3 regions of the Paracidovorax avenae ATCC 19860 genome follow, and region 1 is predicted to be linked to each of the others. Evidence: predicted binding sites of a transcription regulator. Region 1 holds the regulator's gene; each other region holds the start of a gene.
The links. The regulator LexA, encoded in region 1, represses DNA repair genes until DNA is damaged. The targets are predictions, from matches to a motif close to ACTGTATNNNNATACAGT.
Positions count from the first base shown of each region.

Region 2: the regulator LexA is predicted to act here: its motif matches at 3,159-3,176, upstream of imuA (translesion DNA synthesis-associated protein ImuA).
Region 3: the regulator LexA is predicted to act here: its motif matches at 5,221-5,238, upstream of recA (recombinase RecA).

Region 1 is NC_015138.1:2,980,873-2,987,603, forward strand. It holds gene lpxK (tetraacyldisaccharide 4'-kinase) at 1-609, shown strand, start outside; gene ACAV_RS13090 (Trm112 family protein) at 644-826, shown strand; gene kdsB (3-deoxy-manno-octulosonate cytidylyltransferase) at 823-1,614, shown strand; gene adk (adenylate kinase) at 1,769-2,425, shown strand; gene ACAV_RS13105 (asparaginase) at 2,515-3,501, opposite strand; gene lexA (transcriptional repressor LexA) at 3,607-4,281, shown strand; gene ACAV_RS13115 (hypothetical protein) at 4,719-4,949, shown strand; gene hrpA (ATP-dependent RNA helicase HrpA) at 4,992-6,731, opposite strand, start outside.
Region 2 is NC_015138.1:2,842,804-2,849,534, forward strand. It holds gene ACAV_RS12480 (error-prone DNA polymerase) at 1-890, opposite strand, end outside; gene ACAV_RS12485 (DNA polymerase Y subunit UmuC family protein) at 887-2,317, opposite strand; gene imuA (translesion DNA synthesis-associated protein ImuA) at 2,283-3,143, opposite strand; gene ACAV_RS12495 (HD-GYP domain-containing protein) at 3,331-4,734, opposite strand; gene ppa (inorganic diphosphatase) at 4,868-5,404, opposite strand; gene ACAV_RS12505 (helix-turn-helix domain-containing protein) at 5,690-6,580, shown strand; gene ACAV_RS12510 (D-aminoacyl-tRNA deacylase) at 6,599-6,731, opposite strand, start outside.
Region 3 is NC_015138.1:5,219,130-5,225,860, forward strand. It holds gene ACAV_RS22690 (adenylate/guanylate cyclase domain-containing protein) at 1-1,155, shown strand, start outside; gene ACAV_RS22695 (DUF4148 domain-containing protein) at 1,289-1,642, shown strand; gene ACAV_RS22700 (DUF4148 domain-containing protein) at 1,848-2,213, shown strand; gene ACAV_RS22705 (sensor histidine kinase) at 2,347-3,804, opposite strand; gene ACAV_RS22710 (response regulator) at 3,836-4,510, opposite strand; gene ACAV_RS22715 (MarR family winged helix-turn-helix transcriptional regulator) at 4,632-5,156, opposite strand; gene recA (recombinase RecA) at 5,317-6,381, shown strand; gene recX (recombination regulator RecX) at 6,447-6,731, shown strand, end outside.

The DNA of each region.
Region 1 (6,731 bases):
GCAGCCCGCGCCCTGCTGGAACGGCATCCGGAGACCGACGTACTCGTCTGCGACGACGGCCTGCAGCACTGGGCGCTGGCGCGGGATGTGGAACTGTGCGTGTTCAGCGAGGAAGGCGTCGGCAATGGCTGGCTGCTGCCCGCGGGCCCGCTGCGCGAGCGCTGGCCGCGGCCCGTGGATGCCGTGCTGCATGCCGGAGCTGTGCCCGAGGGCGCCGAGCGCGCGCCCATGGGGGTTTTCGCCCTGCACAGATCGCTTGCCGCCCATGCTGTGGACGCCTCCGGACGCGCCACGCCACTGTCGCACCTGCGCGGCGTGCCGGTACACGCCGTGGCGGCGATCGCCCGGCCCGCCGCCTTCTTCGCCATGCTGCGCGCCCAAGGATTGGTCCTGCAGGAGGCCACCGCCCTGCCCGACCATGCCGACTTCTCGGGTTGGCATCCGGACACGCCGCCCGGCGTGCCGCTGGTCTGCACCGAGAAAGACGCGGCGAAGCTCTGGCGCACGCACCCGCAGGCGCTGGCGGTGCCGCTGGTGGTGGACATCGCGCCGGCCTTCTTCGACCGGCTGCACGCACGGCTGCAGGCGCTGCGCCAGCCCTCGCTATGATCGGGCTCCATTTTCCGAACCTATCCGCTACGCCATGGATCCCAAACTGCTCGAACTGCTGGTCTGCCCGGTCACCAAGGGTCCGCTGACCTACGACCGCGAGCGCGACGAACTGGTGTCGCGCAGCGCACGGCTCGCCTACCCGGTGCGCGACGGCATTCCGGTGCTCCTGGAGACCGAGGCCCGCACGCTGACCGACGCGGAGCTGGAGGCGTGAGCGGCCCGGCCGCATCCGCTGGCTTCACCGTCCTGATTCCCGCCCGGCTGGCATCGACCCGCCTGCCCGACAAGCCGCTGGCGGACATCGGCGGCGTCCCGATGGTCGTGCGGGTGGCGCGGCAGGCCGCCCGCAGCGCGGCCGCCCGCGTGGTCGTGGCAGCCGACCATCCCCGCATCCTGGAGGCCTGCGCGGCGCATGGCGTGCAGGCCGTCGCGACGCGCGCGGACCATCCCAGCGGCAGCGACCGGCTGGCCGAGGCCTGCGTGCAGCTCGGGCTGGCCGACGATGATGTGGTGGTGAACGTGCAGGGGGACGAGCCGCTGATCGCACCGGCCCTCATCGATGCGGTCGCGGCCCTGCTGCCGGCCCGCCCCGAAGCGGACATGGGCACGGCCGCGCATGCCATCCATTCGGTGGAGGACTTCGCCAACCCCAACGTGGTGAAAGTGGTGCTCGACGCCCGCGGCCTCGCGCACTATTTCAGCCGGGCACCGATTCCGCACGCGCGTGGCCATGCGGACACGGCCTGGTGGCGAGGCGGGCACGCAGGCGTGCCTGCAGGTTGCGCGCCGCTGCGCCACATCGGCATCTACAGCTACCGGGCAGCGTTCGTGCGGGCGTTTTCCGCCCTGGCGCCGGCCCCCACGGAAGCCCTGGAAGCGCTGGAGCAGTTGCGTGCACTGTGGCACGGGCACCGCATCGCCGTGCATGTGGCGGACACCGCACCGGGGCCGGGCGTGGACACGCCGGAAGACCTCGAACGGGTGCGTTCGCTGTTGGGCTGAAAGCGCGGGCCCGGTGCCGTCACGATGGTGTCGCGGCTGTCAGGCAGACGGAAGGACCCGCATGCTATCCTTGCCCGCGATTGAAGCGCCAACCCGGGCCTACGGCAAGCCCGGGCTTCCGGCGCTGGCTGATTTCAACACTTAGAGGACCTCCATGAGACTGATTCTTTTGGGCGCGCCCGGCGCCGGGAAGGGCACGCAAGCCGCGTTCATCTGCCAGAAATACGGCATTCCGCAGATCTCCACCGGCGACATGCTGCGCGCTGCCGTGAAGGCCGGCACGCCGCTGGGACAGCAGGCCAAGGCCGTCATGGATGCCGGCAAGCTGGTGAGCGACGACCTCATCATCAATCTCGTGAAGGACCGCATCGCCCAGCCGGACTGTGCCAAGGGCTTCCTGTTCGACGGCTTTCCGCGCACCATTCCGCAGGCCGATGCCATGAAGGCCGCAGGCGTCAAGCTCGACTACGTGCTGGAGATCGACGTGCCGTTCGATGCCATCATCGAGCGCATGAGCGGCCGCCGCTCGCACCCGGCCAGCGGCCGCACCTACCACGTGAAGTTCAATCCGCCCAAGGTGGAAGGCAAGGACGACGTCACCGGCGAGGACCTGATCCAGCGCGAGGACGACAAGGAAGACACGGTGAAGAAGCGCCTGGAGGTGTACAGCGCGCAGACGCGCCCGCTTGTGGAGTACTACTCCACCTGGGCGAAGAACGACCCGGCCAATGCGCCCAAGTACCGCGCCATCAGCGGCACCGGCACGGTGGAGGAAATCACCCAGCGCGCGCTGGCCGCCCTGGCGGACTGAGTTCCTGGCGCAGGGCCGGCACCCGGCCGGCCCGTGACCGACGCCGCCCCCGGGCGGCGTTTTCGTTTCCGGATCGAATCGCTGGCGTCTTATGCCTGGAGCTTCGCCAGCCGCTCCAGCAGCAACTCCACCCGCGCCTTCACCACGCTCAGCCCCTGCGTGGCAGGCAGTGTGTCGCCCGGACGGGGCAGCAACTGGCCCAGGGGGCACCGCGTGGCCACCCTGACGGCCACGCCGGCGGCCTGCGCCCGCTCCAGGGCTGCCTGCAGCTGGTGGTGCAGCGTGCCGTTGCCGGTAGCGGCCACGGCCAGGCCGTGCACTCCGTCGGCCACCAGCAGATCCACCATGCGTCCGCTCGCGCCCGCATGCGACACCACGACCTCGACGCGCGGCCACTCCGCTCCGTTGCGCAGCGCCTCCAGCGCGGCGCGAGCCTCGGCCGATGATTCCGATGATTCCGCCGTGGGCCAGCCGGCGGCGAGCCGCACGCGGCCCTCTTCCACCCAGCCCAGGGGCCCCGCTTCGCCGGACGCGAAGGCGTTCAGCCGGTAAGGATGTACCTTCTGCACCCGCTGCGCCCCGTGCAATTCACCGGCGGCCACGGCCACCACCCCGCGCACACCCGGCGTGGCGGCCACGGCGACGGCGTCGAGCAGGTTCTGCGGGCCATCGGGCGCCAGTGCGGTGGCAGGGCGCATCGCCGAGACAAGCACCACGGGCTTGTCCCGCGCGCCCGCGAGCATGCGGTGGAGAAACCATGCGGTTTCTTCGAGGGTATCGGTGCCGTGCGTGACCACCACGGCGCGCACGCCGGGATCCGCCAATGCGGCCTCGCAGCGCAGGGCCAGGGCTCGCCATACGGCGCCGTCCATGTCCTTGCTGTCGATCTGCGCGACCTGCTCCGCTTCCAGCCGCGCGCCGCCGGCAGCGCGCGCCAGGCCGGGCACCGCTGCCAGCAACTGGTCGATGCCGACCTGCGCGGCGGTGTAGCCGATGTTGTCTTCCGCGCTCCCCGCCGTGCCGGCGATGGTTCCACCGGTGCCCAGCACCAGGATTTTTCCTGCAAACACTTGCATTGCCTTTGAAAACTGTTTAAAAATACAGTGACTGGATCGATCCACAGGTGATTCGATCCACCCAGCGCCCGTCCGGCGCGATCTTCCTTCACTGGAGTGCCCCGCATGCTCGACAGCCCCAAGCTCACCGCCCGCCAGCAGCAGATCCTGGATCTCATCCAGACCGCCATTGCACGCACCGGCGCGCCCCCCACCCGGGCGGAAATCGCCGCGGAGTTCGGCTTCAAGTCCGCCAACGCGGCCGAAGAACACCTGCAGGCACTGGCACGCAAGGGCGTCATCGAGCTGGTGAGCGGCACGTCGCGCGGCATCCGGCTGCGCGGCGAGGCCGTGCGGTCCATCAATGCGGCCCGCGGCACCCAGTTCCACCTGCCCATTCCCGGCATCTCGCAGCTCATGCTGCCGCTCATCGGCCGCGTCGCTGCAGGCTCACCGATTCTCGCCGAGGAACACGTGGACCAGACCTACAGCGTGGAAGGCAGCCTCTTCCAGCACAAGCCCGACTACCTGCTCAAGGTCCGGGGCATGTCCATGCGCGATGCCGGCATCATGGATGGCGACCTGCTCGCCGTGCAGTCCACGCGCGAGGCGCGCAATGGCCAGATCATCGTCGCCCGCCTGGGTGACGAAGTCACCGTCAAGCGGCTGCGGCGCACCGCGGGTGCCATCGAGCTGCTGCCCGAGAACCCCGACTATCCCATCATCACCGTGCAGCCCGGCGAATCGTTCGAGATCGAAGGGCTGGCCGTGGGCCTCATCCGCAACACCATGCTGATGTAGCCGGCTGCGGGCCGCCCGGCGCATGGCGCCGGAGCATGGTTCGCGCCCTGGTTCCCCGTTTGGCGTTGCCCAGGTGGCGGGCGTCTGGCTTTCCGCTTCGCGTGGATGGTCAACCCTGCGGCATCGCCCTGCCTGTCTAAAGCCAATCCTGCCAGTGTTCAACCCATTCTGACCGCTGGAGTTTTTCCATGGCAAAGGCTTTGCTCGATCTCACCACCCTCTCGTCCTGCCTGCAGCCGCTGCACGGCCTCGTCCGCTGGCTGCGGGGTACCTCCTCGGGGAATTTATCTGGCCGATCCGCCGCATGGTCGCGATGGCCGGACTGCCCGGCGCACAGTCGCGGGGCGTCCGACACGTCCACCGCCAGCCACCGCCCATCCGACGGCCCGCCTGTCGCCACGGCCCATGGCAGAGCAGAGGCCAGCACTGCAACATCCATGGCACTGCCCGCGGATTCCTCGACCGCGGTGCTGGCGGCCACCATGGAGCGCCCCGCGCGCTCCCCGGCCGGCAGCCAGCGCACCTGCGCGGCGCGGGCGCCAGGCGCCGTGCGCGTGGTGCAGCGCCGGCAGGCAGGTACGCCGGAGCGATTCGTGATCTCCGGCCGGATGGCCGATGTGCGGGCAGAACTGGAGCGCTGGGCCGCTGCAGAAGCCGTGCTGCAATGACCTGCAACGGCTGCCCCCGGCCGTGGTCCGCCGCCTGCGGCCTCAGCTGTTGATCTGCGCCCAGAGTTTGTCCAGGCGCTTCACGCTCACGGGCTGCGGCGTGCGAAGCTCCTGTGCGAAGAAGCTCACCCGCAGTTCCTCCAGCAACCAGCGGAATTCCTGCATGCGCGCATCCACCTGCCCCTTGCGCTCGGCCACGAGCCGCCAGTAGCGCTGCTCCTGGGGGCGCAGTTCCGCGAGCCGCGTGGCGTCGCGTGCAGCATCGGCTCGCACCTTGTCCAGGCGCAGGGTGATGGCCTTCAGATAGCGCGGGAAGTGCGCGAGCTGCGACCAGGGCGCCACCGCCAGGAAGTTCTTCGGCATGAGCCGTTGCAGTTGCTGCTGCGCATCCTGCGTGGCCTCGGGCGCGCCTTTCGTGTCCTTGATCTTGCGTGCCGCCGCAGCGTATTCGAGCAGGATCGCACCGGCCAGGCGCGCGACTTCATTGGCAATCAGCGTGAGCCGGCCGCGGCCCTCCTGCACGCGGCGCTGGAAGTCGGCCTCGGTCGTGGGCAGGGGATCGACCAGGAAGGCGCGGTCCAGCGCCACATCGATGACCTGTGCGCGCAGCTCTTCCTGCGTACCCAGCGGCATGTAGGCGACCGCCATCTTTTGCAGGTCCGGAATGTTCTTTTCCAGGTACTTGAGCGCGTCCTTGATCTGCAGCGCGAACAGGCGGCGCAGGCCCGCGCGGTGGCGCGCCGCGGCCACGCCGGGTTCGTCGAACACTTCGATGGTCACGGCATCGCCGCCATCGATGAGTGCCGGGAAGCCGATCAGCGTCTGTCCGCCCTTGCGGATCTCCATGAGTTCGGGCAGCTCGCCGAAGGTCCAGGCCGTGTAGCGCTGGCCCGCCGGCACGGCTGCCGGGGCGGGAGCGGCCGCCGGACCGCCGCTGGGCGGTTTGCCGGCGGCGGAAGCCGCACGGCTGTCCGCAGGCCTGCCCTGCGCGCCACCCTTGCCGGGTCGCGCAGCCGGGGCCGTTTCCGCAGGCGACGCGTCGCCCCCGGTCTCCGGCGCGGAACCTGCGAGCTTGAGCCCCGCCAAAGCCTGGAACGCGCCCCGGGCCTTGGCCCCCCATTCGGCCTTGAGCGCACCCAGGTTGCGCCCCTGGCCGAGCTGCCGGCCGTCTTCGTGGACCACGCGAAAGTTCATGAACAGGTGCGGACTGAGCATGTCGAGCTTGAAGTCGGCCCGCTTCACGTCCAGCGAGGTCTCGTCACGCACCTGCTTGAGCAGCACGTCCACCAGGCTGCCCTGCCCGAAGCGCTCGGGCGTGCCGAGCAGTTCGGCCAGGCGCGCGGCATTGTCCGGCAGGGGCACGAAACGGCTGCGCGGGCGCTGCGGCAGGCTCTTGAGCAGCGCCTGGATCTTGTCCTTGAGCATACCCGGCACCAGCCATTCGCAGCGCTCTTCGCTGACCTGGTTGAGCACGAAGAGCGGCACCGTGACGGTGACGCCGTCACGCGGGTCGCCGGGCTCGTGCAGGTAGGTGGCCGCGCAATCCACCCCGCCCAGCCGGACCATGCGCGGGAAGGCGCTGGTGGTGATGCCGGCAGCCTCGTGGCGCATCAGTTCGTCGCGCGTGAGCTTGAGCAGGTCCGGTTTCGCGCGGCTGGCCTCGCGGTACCAGGATTCGAAATCGGCGCCAGTGCAGATGTCGGCAGGCACCTGCTGGTCGTAGAAGGCGTAGATGAGCTCCTCGTCCACCAGCACGTCCTGCCGGCGCGACTTGTGCTCCAG
Region 2 (6,731 bases), 140 kb from region 1:
GCCTCGCCCGGTGTCATGCCTTCGGGCACGGTCTCGCGCGGATAGCGGTAGCGGATCTCGTCGAGGCTGAAGGTGCAGCGCGCCGCCACCTCCAGGGTCGCCGCGAGCAGCGCGGGCGGGTAGAAGCCTGCCAGGCGCATGCGCGGCCGCAGCCGGCGCTCGCCGTGGGCCTGCAGCGCGAAGCCGCATTCGGACACCGGGCGTCCCAGCCGCACGGCGGTGACCACGTCCTGCAGCGGCTTGCGCTGCAGGACGTGCATGTGGACATCGCCGGCCGCCACCAGGGGCAGGTCCAGCGCCCGGCCGGCATGCTCCAGAGCCTCGAGCCAGGCGGCATCGTCCGGCGCCGTGTGCAGTTCCACGGCCAACCAGGGGTGGATGCCCTGCGCGCGCAGCGGCGCGCATGCCTGCGCCACCGTCGCCTCGATGCCGCCCGGATCCAGCGCGGACAGCCGGTCCCGCCGCGGGGCGACCAGCACCTCGCAGCCCTGCAGGCGGGCAAAGTCGCTGCCCGCATGGACACGGTATTCACCCTTGGGAGCGATGCGCCGCGCATCGCTGATGAATTCGCACAGGTTGCCCCAGCCGGTCTCGTTGCGCGCCAGGGCCACGAGCCGCACGTCGCCGCAGGCGAACTCGCTGCCCACGATGAGCTTCAGGCCGCACTGGCGTGCCGCGGTGTGCGCGCGCACCACGCCGGCCACGGAGCATTCGTCCGTCAAAGCCAGCGCCGCATAGCCGAGTTCGGCCGCGCGCTGCACCAGTTCGAAGGGGTGCGAGGCCCCCCGCTGGAAGCTGAAATTGCTGAGGCAGTGCAGTTCGGCATAGCCGGGCAGGCCGGATGCCGCGCCGCCGCCCTCCTCAGGTGCTGGAAGCGGCTTCGCGCTCATGCATACACCCCGTGCCAGAACCATTGCAGGTACCCGCTCGCGCCGCCCCCCTGCCACTGCCGGTAGATCCAGACCGTGCCGACGGCAGCGTTCGATGCCACGAAATAATCCCGCCGCTCCGTGCAGCCCTCCCACCAGCCGCCTTCGAACCGGTGCGGTCCGGCCAGCAGGCGCAGCGGCCCCTGCAGGCAGGGACGGTCGCCCTGCAGGGCCAGGGGCCGGGGTGGATGCACCAGCCAGCCCGGCCAGAAAACGGCGTCGGCGGACGTGCCCGCGGCCTCGCCCGGCGCGGCGGCGGGGGGCGCACCCCGGCGGCGGTCCACGGCCTGCCCCGGCAGGTGCTGCGCGGCGGCCTCCCACCGTTGCATGCGCTCGGGCCGGTGGTCGGCCTGCAGCACGGGCACGCGCACCTGCCCGGCTCCCCAGCGGGCAGACATCCGTTCCACCCACTGGTGCCAACCCTCGCCCTCCCCGCCTTCTTCGGGGCCCGGCGGCAGCAGGCTCTCGCTGGCCTGTGGCAAGGCCGCCGTATCGGCCGCGCGCAGAACGAGTCGGTTCACCGGCGCCGCCAGGGGCCGGCGCGCCAGGTGTTCGGCCAGCAGACGGCGCAGGTGTGCGAGATCCTGCGTCGCCTCGGCCGTGCGCACGGCCAGATAGTCGCCCGGTGGAAGCACCTTTCCGTCGAGTCGGCGCAGGTCGTGGCGCCACGACAGCTCCAGCGCGAGTACGCCCCGGTGGCGCGCCTGCAACCAGTCGCGCAGCGCACCCAGCAGGCGGTTCGCGGTCCACAGCAGCTGTTCGGCCGATGTGGCCGGCGCGGGCAGCTCGGCCGGCAGCTCGAAGTGCTCCGGCAGTTCCAGCCACGGCAGGGGATGGGGCACGTCGCCCCAGGCCTGGTCCAGGGCCCGCAGCGGCTCGGCGCCGAACCGCCGGGCCGCCCCATCGCGCGGCAGCGCACGCACGGCGCCCCAGGTGCGGCACCCCATGCGCTCCAGACTGGCGGTATGCGGCCGCAGGGCGGTGAGCGTGGCGAGCGGCAGGCCGTGCGGCAGGCGGCGCGGCAGCGGCAGGCCTTCTGCCTGCAGCCGCAGCAGGGCCAGGGCCTGCAGGGCCGTGGGGGCCTGGGCCATGGGAACCTCATCCGGACAAGAGGGCTCTTCGCCAGGGCCAGGGCCAGGGCCAGGGCCGCCGCCGGCCGGTGCACCGCGCGCAGCCGATGGTGGAGAGCCCCCCTGTCCCTGCCTCAGCAGGCCCAGAAGGTGGGCACGCCCGCCCCAGAGCCGCTCGGTGCAGGACACCTCCAGCAGCACGGCCTCGTCCAGCAGCGCCACGCGCGGCGTGAAGCGCAGCGCCCACCATCCGGCTGCCGCTGCGGGCATGCCCGGTGGCAGCTCAGCCAGCAGGGACGGCAGTGCGATCCAGTGCATGGCCGGCCTCCGGTCGCTCGCCCCGTACCCGCAGGTGCAATGGCGCGGTGCGCGCCGCCATCCCCTCCCGCCAGGCGGCCAGATGCCGCTGTTTCGCCCCGCTCGTAGCCGCCAGGGCCATGGCCAGGGCGGAGCCATGCGCGGGCACGGCCATCGGCGACAGCAGCGGTGCGCCGCGGCGCTTGAGCACGTGCACCTGCAAGGCGCCCTCCTCCTCCCCCGGCCGAACCCACAGCCGCAGCGGAGCGGGCGATGCCTGCAGCCGCCGGGACTCGGGACGGAAGACCCACAGCAGCGGGCCGCGCTGCGCCGCCGCCAGTTGCAGGCGCCTCAGCATGTCGGTATGGGCGGCCGGCAGCCAGGCCAGCACGGCCAGCACATCCCGGCAGCGCAGCGCCTGCTCGCAGGCCCAGGCGGCAGCGGCATCGCGGCCATCCGCGGGCGGTGCCACCCAGCACAGGCGCCCTGCCGGCAGGCCTGCCGCATGCAGCACGGGCACGAAAGGGTCGAACGGAGGGGCCACCAGCACCACCTGCCCGGGCCGCGCCACCGCACCGGCCAGCGCCGGCAGCAGCAGCGGCCATTCGGGCCGGCCCTGCCCCGCCAGCAGCACTTCCGACATCGCGCCCCGCGGCCAGCCGCCCCCGGGCAGCTGCGCATCGAGCGCCGGGTGGCCCGAAGGCTGCACGCGTGCGCCGAGAGCTTCACCGACAGGACGCAGCGAGTCGCCCCGCCACACGCCCGGCACGTCCACCCACGCCGAGCCCGCCCCCGGGCGGGAGAGGGCCGGCGAAACCGGCTGGGAGAGGGGGACGGATGCTGCCATGGCGTCTTGTTGAATACTGTTCAAATATACAGTATTCGTTCAAAAGTGCCAGCAGGGCCATCGCCCTTTCCATGTCGCAGCACGACAGGCCGCGTGTGCCGTCCCTGCATGCCCCCGAATGCCCTGCGTTCACGCATGCCCCGAAAAACCGCCGCAGGCAGAACGCGTCTTCAGGATCGGGCCGTTGTCAGGCGGTGGACAGCAGCAGCGCGCAGTGTGCGCACCACTGCGCGACCGCCGCGTCCGCCGGATCGGCAGGGGCTTGCCCGCCCAGCTCAGGCCAGCGCCTCTGCGTGGCATGCACGATGCTGCCCAACTGCCAGAGCGCCTCGCCGCGCACCAGTGCCAGCTCCGCCAGTCCCTGGGGATCGCCCTGCAGGTGCTCCTGGATCTCGCCTTCCTGGCCCGGGTGGCCGCCGGCCTCCACCAGCGATTGCTGCAGCGCCTGCAGGCGCTGCTCGACGAAGGCCGCAGGATGCCGGCTGCCACGGTCCAGCACGGAGGGCGGCAATTGCGGGCGCAGCCGGGCCCAGTGGTCGAATGCTCCGCCCAGCGTGTCCAGCATCCGGCCGGCCTCTTCCGGGGGCGGCGACAGGGCGACCGCGGAGCCACCGCCATCCGCGAGCAGCGGCAGCAGCAGCGCGGACAGCTCCGCGGGAAATTTCCGGTGGTTGAGTCGCAGGCTCAGCGACAGGCGCTGGGCCGCCAGCGCGCTGTATTTTTCGAAGAAGGCAGCCGCCACCTCCGACAGCATCAGGATCCGCCCCATCGGCGAGATGTCCGGCCCGCGCAGCCCGCGCGGATAGCCCGTGCCGTCCATGCGTTCGTGGTGTTCCAGGACGGCCGCCTCCATCGACGCCGGGTAGGCACCCTGGGCACGCAGCAGCAGCATGGCGGTGATCGGATGGGCCACGAGGTGCTTGCGGTCCGGCCCGGAGACCTTGTGGTCGGGGTCGTTCCACATCGGGTCCATGTGCATCACCCCGATGTCGTGCAGCAGCGCGGCCTCCGCCAGCAGGGCCGTTTCGCGCGCGGCCCATCCGCTGCCCAAAGCAAGATGGATCGCCAGCAGCATCATGCGCACGCTGTGCACGAACAATTCCGGTCGCTGCTCGCGCATCACCGTCAGCCGGAAGGCCATGGGCCCGGGCAGCAGCATGCCGCGCAGCGGCGCGAGCAACGGCTCCGGCCCGCCATGCGCCCGCGACAGCAGTTCCACCAGCCTGCAGCCTCCATCGGGGCCGCTCCCGCACTGCTGCAGCACCGCCGCCTCGATGGCGGCCGCGTCCACGGTGCGCTCGGTGCCCAGCAGGCCGTCGATCGGATCGCGCAGCGTGTGGCGCACCAGCCGGTCGTACAGGCGGCTGTCGATGCGCGTGCCCTTTTCCACAAGCTTGATGCCGCTGTCGGTGTAGATCGCATCCCGGGTGACCACGGGGCTGCGCTCGGCCATGTCGGTCACGCTGCGCAGATAGTGGGTGCCGTCCCGGGCCAGTTCCTGCGCGGCGGCCAGGGCCTGTTGCGCCGCGGCAGCCGACATCCCGGCGGGCGCGCCGGGACCGCGTCGGTCGTGATCGTTGTCGTTGTTCATGCCTGCCTGAATATACGGCCCCGCAGTGGCTGCCCGGGCGCAAAAAAAGCCTGCGGGCGCACAGCCGGCAGGCTTTTCCTGGAGTGCCGGCGGGGCGCCGGCAGGGGGCGGGTTCATCCTCCGCCCCGGTGCATCAGCCCTGGCTCTTCTGGTAGCTGGCGACGCCGTCGGTGATTTCCTTGTGGGCGGCTTCGACGCCTTCCCAGCCCAGCACCTTCACCCACTTGCCCTCTTCCAGGTCCTTGTAGTGCTCGAAGAAGTGGCTGATGGCCTTCAGGCGCACGGGATTCACGTCGTCCACCGTCTTCCAGCCTTCGTACATCTTGAGGATCTTGGTGGTGGGCACGGCCAGCACCTTGCCGTCCACGCCGGCTTCGTCTTCCATCTTCAGGATGCCGAGCGCGCGGCAGGGCACGACCACGCCGGGGTGCAGCGGATACGGCGTGATCACCAGCACGTCCACCGGATCGCCGTCGCCGGACAGCGTCTGGGGCACATAGCCGTAGTTGCAGGGGTAGTACATGGCCGTGGTCAGGAAGCGGTCCACGAAGACCGCGCCGGATTCCTTGTCCACTTCGTACTTGATCGGGTCGGATTCCGCGGGAATCTCGATGACCACGTTGAAGGTTTCGGGAAGCTTCTTGCCAGGGGTGACGTTGTTGAGGGACATGGTTGGGATGGTGGTGGGAATGCGATGGATGCGCTGCCGACTTGCCGGCCGCGCAGGGCGGCCGCAGGTGGCGCATTCTAGGGCGAGTCGCATGCGGCTTCCCTGGCGGCCGGCCGCGGACAGCACGCCACGGCCCCGCGACGGGCGGCGTGAAACGGGCAGTTTCAATGCCCGGGAGAAACCCGCTTATGCTGGCGCGGCCTCCGGGATAATCCCCATGGCCATGGAAATTCGGCCCGGGAGGCGCTGTATAAAAAATTATTTCTGCGTCAAAAGATTATTTTCATGTTTGATTCGACCTTGAAACTCACGGACCCGGAGGACGTCCCCGGCGCGCTGAAATCGGCAGGTGCCGAAATCATCCGCTCCGTCGCCCTTCCCTCGGGCATCGTGCTGTCCGAATGGAGTTGCCACAACACCCTGACCGACTACAAGAGCGCTTCAGAGAACGTCCTCAGCATTTACCTCTCCGGCGGGGAAAACTGCAGCCAGATGCGCCAGCAGCAGATCGTGCGCAGCGGCTTCGAAAATGCCACCTGCCTTTTCCCCAAAGGCGGCGGTGAATCGCGGTGGCGGATCACGGGGCGGCTCAATTTCCTGCATATCTATTTCGACCCGGAAAAGTTCAGCCCCGCGATGCAGCAGTCGCTGCGGCAACCGCCCGAGGCCTGCCAGTTCCGCGAGGTCTTCCAGGAGGCCTCGCCCGTGATCGGCTCGGCGGCCCGCAGCATCGCTCTGACCGACTGGAACGACACCGGGCTGGCAACGGGCATCGAAGGGCTCACGAGCTGGATCATCCTCCACGCCATCCGCGACTACACCGTGCCCGGCCTGGAGAAGACGGAGACCCGCGGCAGGTTCTCGGCACGCCATGCCCGCCTGCTGCGGGACTACCTGGACGCGAACCTCGGCGCATCGGTGCAGCTCGACGACCTGGCCGGGCTGGTCAACCTGAGCCGCTACCACTTCCTGCGCAAGTTCAAGAGCACCTTCGGACAATCGCCGCACGCCTTCCTTACCGAACTGCGCATGGCGCGCGCCCACGACATGCTGCAGCACACCACGCAGAAGATCGCGGCAGTGGCCTTCGAGTGCGGCTACAGCCAGCAAAGCCATTTCACCGCCGCCTTCCGGCGCTGCTATGGCTACCCACCCAGCGCAGTCCGGCGGCGTTGACGATCAGGCCCAGCAACACTATGCCGCCGTCCGGGCGGCCCGGATCGCCTCGGCGACGCCCGGGGCCCTGAGCTTGCGGTGCGACAGGGCCGGCACGCCGAGTTCGGAAGCGAGTGCGCGCACCTGCGCCTTGAAGCCGGCCTTGAGGTTG
Region 3 (6,731 bases), 2.2 Mb from region 1:
CGCCGCCACCAGGCGCTGCTGCTGGCGGCGGCCGTGCTGCTGCCGGTGCTCGCGCTGCTGGGCACGCTGGCCATGGGCCGGGAAATCGCCTGGACCGCGCAAGCCGTGCGCGCACCCGGACCGCCGCGCCCGGCCGCGGAGGCCGCGCGCGCCCTGGGCGAGGGCCTGCAGCTCGGCTGGCTGATGGCGCTGGCAGCCCTCGTGGCGTTCCGGTTCGCGGCGGGTGCGCTGCGCCGCCTGCGCGGCGAAGGCTGCGTGACGCTGCAATACCCTGGCCGCACCGTGCAGGTGGCCCGGGGCACCAGCGTGCTGGAAGCCAGCCGCCTGCATGGCATCCCGCACCTGTCCCTGTGCGGGGGACGGGCGCGCTGCTCCACCTGCCGCGTGCGAGTGGAAGCGGAAGACGGCGCCCTGCCCCCGCCCGGGCGTGATGAACTGCGCACGCTGCAGCGCGTGAACGCACCGGAGGGCGTGCGCCTGGCCTGCCAGCTGCGGCCGCAGGGCCGGGTGCGCGTCACGCCGCTCTTCCAGCCCGGGGCCGGCCCGGCGGCCGCACGGCTGGGCAGCGAGCGCCAGGTTGCCGTACTGTTCGTGGACCTGCGCCGCTGGTCGGGGCTGGCGGAACGCCAATGGCCCTTCGATCTTGCCTGGGTGCTGGACCAGTATTTCGAGCGCGTGGGCAGCGCGGTGCGCGAGTCCGGGGGGCTGCCCAACCAGTTCATCGGCGACAGCGTGATGGCCCTCTTCGGGCTGGACTGCGACCTTCCCACGGCCTGCCGCCAGGCCCTGGCGGCCGCCGCGGCCATCGAGGAACGCATGGAGGCGTGGAACGAAGCCTTCCGGGGGCAATTCGGCCACGCGCTGGATTTCGGCATGGGACTGCATGCGGGCGCCGTCGCCGTCGGACAGGTGGGTTTCGAGGACACGACCACCTTCACGGCCGTGGGCGAGGTAGTGAACACCGCGAGCCGGCTGCAGGACCACTCCAAGGTGGTGGGCGCGCGGCTCGTGCTCTCGGCGGACGTGGCGCGCCTGGCAGGCATGCAGGACCAGCTCGGCATACCCGGCGCGATCACCGTGCGGGGGCGCTCGCGGCCCCTCGATGTGCTGCACGTGGCGCGGCCGTCGTCCCTGCGCATGCCCTCCGCCGGCTGAGCCTCCGCTGCGGCCATCTGACGCAAGCTGTGCGCTTTCGCACAGACCTGGACGGGGTCGAGGGGACACACTTGCCTCCATGCCGCAACGCAACAACGCAACGCGGCGATGACCCAACCGAAAGGAAACCATCATGAACGCACGCCGTCCCTCCGCCCTCATCCTCGCCCTGGCCGCACTCGCTTTCGCCGGCGCCGCATCGGCCGCACCCGCTTCGCAGGAAGAATGGTTCGGCGCCGAGCCCGCCGCGCAGGGCAAGCCGCTGTCGCGCGCCGAAGTGGCCGCCGACCTCGCTTTGTGGAATCGTGCCGGCCTGCGCGGCATGAGCCAGGGCGACCACAGCTTCATCGCGGACTCCGCCAACGAGCAGCGCCTGGCCGAGTACCGTCGCCTGCGCAGCGGCCCAGAATACCTGGCCGAAGTGCGCCGCCAGGGCGGAGAAGCAAGCACCGTGGCGGGCCAGGGCACTGCCACCGGCGGCAACTGAGCGACACCCTCCGTTGCGTCTGAAACCACCTGTTCTCCCACGCTGCGGAACTCCCGGTAGCACAGGCCGGTCGGACACAGACCTACACGAATCCGTGCGTTTTCGCACATGCAGCGGCAGGGATGAGGCGCAAACTTCGTCCCATGCAGAACGCAATCCGGCGCGCTGCACATTGTTCCCCTTGTCGAAGAAAGGACTCATCGCCATGAATCGCAAGCATCTCATCGCCATCGCCACCATCGCCTTCGCAGGTGCCACCGCCGCCACGGCAGCCCCCTTGTCCCAGGAGGAATGGGCCGGCCCCACCCCGGTGGCCGCGCAGTCCAGCCAGCAGCCCCTGTCGCGCGCTGAAGTGATCGCCGATGCCAACCTGTGGCGCCGCGCCGGCCTGGACAAGTTCCAGGAAGGTGAACGCTCCCTGGCCAGCGACCCCGTGTACCAGGAGCGCCTGGCCGAGTACCAGCGTCTGCGCAGCGGCCCCGAGTACGTCGCCGAAGTTCGCCGTCTGGGCGGTGACGTGAGCGCCGTGGCCAGCATGTACGAGCACGGCACCGTGCCGATGACGAACTGATGACCACGCCCTTGCCCACGGCTCCTGGTTCCGGGAGCCGTGGGTGATGCAAAAGCCCGCCCGGCAACGCCCGGCGGGCTTTTGCGTGCCTGCCGCAGCTTTTCGGTGTGAGCTTTTCGGCAGGGCGACTGGCTCACGCTGGCTGCGGATCGTCCCCGGCAGCGAATCGCACCGAAAAACATGCCCCCGGTGGATTCAGGCCGGGATGGGCATCCTCCAGCCGCACCTGCGCGCCATGCTGGCGCGCGATCTCCAGCACGATGGGCAGGCCCAGGCCCGAACCGTCGGCATCGGTGCCCAGCGCCCGGTAGAAAGGGCGGAACACCAGTTCGCGCTCCGCCTCCGGCACACCGGGGCCGGAATCCTCCACCTGCAGCAGCACGATGCGGCCGAACGGATCGGCCAGCACGCGCGCGGTCACCACCCCGGGTCGGCCGCTGCTCGAAGGCGTGTAGTTGATCGCGTTGTCCAGCAGATTGCGCGCCAGCTCCTTGAGCAGGGTCGGGTTGCCGTCCACCCACACGCCGGGGTCCGCCGGCTGGGCGCCCTCGTAGCCGAGATCGATGGACTTCTCCAGCGCCCGTGGCACGCAGTCGCGCACGGCCTCGCGCACCAGGCGCGCCAGATCCACCGGCTGCCGCGCCAGCACGGCACCGCCCGCTTCCGCGCGCGCCAGCGCCAGCAGCTGGTTGACCGTGTGGGTCGCGCGCACGCTGGCGCGGCCGATCTGCTGCAGCGAGCGCTTGAGGTCTTCGGTGCTGGTTCCTTCGCGCTGCGCGAGGTCGGCCTGCATGCGCAAGCCCGCCAGCGGGGTCTTGAGCTGGTGGGCCGCGTCCGCCAGGAAGCGCTTTTGCGTGGCCAGCGAATCCTGCAGGCGCCGCAGCAGGTCGTTCACCGAATCCACGAGCGGAGCCACTTCCAGCGGCACCGCCCGGTGGTCCAGCGGGGAGAGGTCGTCCGGATCGCGTGCGCGGATGCGCTCTTCCAGCCGGTGCAGCGGCTGGATGCCGCGTGCCAGCGCGAGCCAGACCAGCAGCACGGCGAGCGGCAGGATGACGAACTGCGGGAGCATCACGCCCTTGATGATCTCGGTGGCGAGCACGCTGCGCTTTTCCCGTGTTTCCGCCACCTGCACCAGCGCGGCGGGAGCCCCCGGCACCGGCAGACGCACCCAGATGGCCGCCACGCGGATTTCGATGCCGCGCAACTCCGCGTCGCGCAGCCGCACCTGGCCGGACAGCGGGCGGTCGTCGTCGGGCGGCGGCGGCCGGGGCAGGTCGCGCTCGCCGGACAGAAACTCTCCCCGGGGGCCCAGGACCTGGTAGTAAACGATGTCGGATTCATCCGCGCGCAGGATCTCGCCCGCGGGCTGCGGCAGGTTGAACTGCGCGCGGCCGTCCTGCACCGTGACGAGTTGCGCGAGTGCGTGGGCGTTGTACTCCAGTGCCCGGTCGAAGGGCTTGTTCGCCAGCCCCTGGGCCACGAGCCAGGTCAGCGCCAGGCTCACCGGCCACAGCAGCAGCAGCGGCGTGAGCATCCAGTCGAGGATCTCCCCGAAAAGCGACCGCTGTTCGCGCTGGAAGATCTTCAAGGCACGTCGCCCGCGGCAGCAGGAGGTCGCGCTAGGCGGCGACCTTCTCCAGGCAGTAGCCCAGCCCCCGCACCGTGGCGATGCGGATCGGCCCGCGCTCGATCTTCTTGCGCAGGCGGTGGATGTACACCTCGATGGCGTTGTTGCTCACTTCCTCGCCCCACTCGCAGAGCCGCTCCACCAGTTGCTCCTTGCTCACCAGCCGCCCGGCACGCTGCAGCAGCACTTCCAGCAGGCCCAGTTCGCGGGCGGACAGCTCGACCAGCTTGCCATCGATGGTGGCCATGCGCCCTGCCTGGTCATAGACGAGCGGGCCGTGCCGGATGGTGCTGCTGGTGGCGCCCATGCCGCGGCGCGTGAGGGCGCGCACGCGCGCCTCCAGTTCCTGCAGCGAGAAGGGCTTGGCCATGTAGTCGTCGGCGCCGTAGTCCAGGCCTTTCACGCGCTCGTCGACGCTGTCGGCCGCCGTGAGGATCAGCACCGGCAGCGCCGAACCGCGGCCACGCAGCCGCTTGAGCACGTCCAGCCCATGCATGCGCGGCAGGCCGAGGTCGAGGATCAGCAGGTCGAATTCCTGCGTCGTCGCGAGCACGGTGTCGGCATCGCTGCCGCTCGCCACATGGTCCACCGCGGCGCCGGAACCCCGCAGCGTGCGCAGCAGGCCATCCGCCAGAACCTGATCGTCTTCGGCAATGAGGATGCGCATGGGCCTGTCTCCGGTGTTCTTGGGATTGCGCCGCAGCCGGTCTGGCCGGCATCCGGGCGTCCCGCCGATTCTAGGGACATCGGCCGTTGGTCGGGATGTGACGGAACGGGACGGACGCAGATCACGGCTCCCCGCCATCGCCTCCCGCATACGCCTCCAGGCCCAGCCGCACGACAGCGGCCACGGCATCGCCCACCTCCGCGCCGAATTCCGCCTCGGCCTGCGCGACCGCACTGCGGAAGGCCTGCAGCCAAGCCAGGCCCGTGGCGGTGAAACGCACCCGTCGCGCCCGCGCGTCGTGCGGGTCGGGCTCGCGCGCCACGAGGCCCCAGGCTTCGCACTGGTCCACCAGCGCGGCCATCGACTGCTTGGCCATGCCGGCGCGCGCCGCCAGGTCGGTGAGCCGGTCGCCCTGCAGCGACAGGTGGCGGGTGATGTGGATGTGGGCCGCGCTGACCTGGTCGCGGGCGGCCAGGTGCGACAGCGCCAGAGGGACCTGCACATCGTGCGCCATCAGTTCGAGCACACGCGCGTCGAAGCGGCGCATGGCATGGCCGAGCAGGCGGCCCAGGTGGGTGAGGCGCCAGGCGTCGTCCCGGGTAGCCAGGGTGGCCGACGGAGGCTGCGGATACGGGGAGAAGGCCATGCGTCAATTGTCAGGCAAACTGACCAAAAAATGCATTGTTCGGAAAGTATGACGCCCCTACACTACTGGTCAAGCATCCAGCCTGTGATTGAAGACAGCCACCCCTGGCATCGCATTCGCCGGCCTTTTCTTCCACGTTTTCCTCTTTCAGGAGCACTCCATGGACGCACCCGTCAAGAACAACGCCGCCAATAGCGAAAAGGCCAAGGCCCTGCAGGCAGCCCTCGCCCAGATCGAAAAGCAGTTCGGCAAGGGCACCATCATGCGCCTGGGCGAAGGCGAAGCCATCGAGGACATCCAGGTCGTCTCCACCGGCTCGCTGGGCCTGGACGTCGCCCTCGGCGTGGGCGGCCTGCCCCGCGGCCGCGTGATCGAGATCTACGGCCCCGAATCCTCCGGCAAGACCACGCTCACGCTGCAGGTCATCGCCGAGATGCAGAAGCAGAACGGCACCTGCGCCTTCGTCGATGCCGAGCACGCGCTCGACATCCAGTACGCCCAGAAGCTCGGCGTGCACGTGCCCGACCTGCTCATCAGCCAGCCCGACACCGGGGAGCAGGCCCTGGAAATCGTGGACAGCCTCGTGCGCTCCGGCGCCGTGGACCTGATCGTGGTGGACTCGGTCGCCGCACTGACCCCCAAGGCCGAAATCGAAGGCGAGATGGGCGACGCGCTGCCCGGCCTGCAGGCCCGCCTGATGAGCCAGGCGCTGCGCAAGCTCACCGCCACGATCAAGAAGACGAACTGCATGGTCATCTTCATCAACCAGATCCGCATGAAGATCGGCGTGATGTTCGGCAGCCCCGAGACCACCACGGGCGGCAACGCGCTGAAGTTCTACGCCTCCGTGCGCCTGGACATCCGCCGCACCGGCACGATCAAGAAGGGCGACGAGGCCATCGGAAACGAGACCAAGGTGAAGGTGGTGAAGAACAAGGTGAGCCCGCCCTTCAAGACGGCCGAGTTCGACATCCTCTTCGGCGAAGGCATCAGCCGCGAGGGCGAGATCATCGACATGGGCGTGAACGCCCGCATCATCGAGAAGAGCGGCGCCTGGTACGCCTACAACGGCGAGAAGATCGGCCAGGGCCGGGACAACGCACGCGAGTTCCTGCGCGAGAACGCCGACCTGGCCCGCGAGATCGAGAACAAGGTGCGCGACGGCCTGGGCGTCTCGCAACTGCCGCCCGTGGCAGCCGGCGCCGCTGCCGGCGACGAGGCCTGATCCACTGGGCATCCGAAGCGCCGGCCTGCCGCCTTGCGCGGCGGGCCGGCGCGGCTGCGACTCCCATGGGTCTTTCTTCCCCCCTCTCCCTCAAGGGCCGCGCGCTGCGCCTGCTGGCCCAGCGCGAGCATTCGCGCTCCGAACTGGAGGCGAAGCTTGCACGGCACGTGCAGGAGGGCGACGACCTGCACGCGGTGCTCGATGAACTCCAGGCCAGGGACTTCATCAATGCCGGCCGCGTGGCCGAATCCGTGGTGAACCGCCGCGCGGCGCGACTGGGCACGCAGCGCGTGGTGCAGGAACTGCGCGCCAAGGGGCTGGACGATGCGCTGGTGCGCGAGACGGCCGAG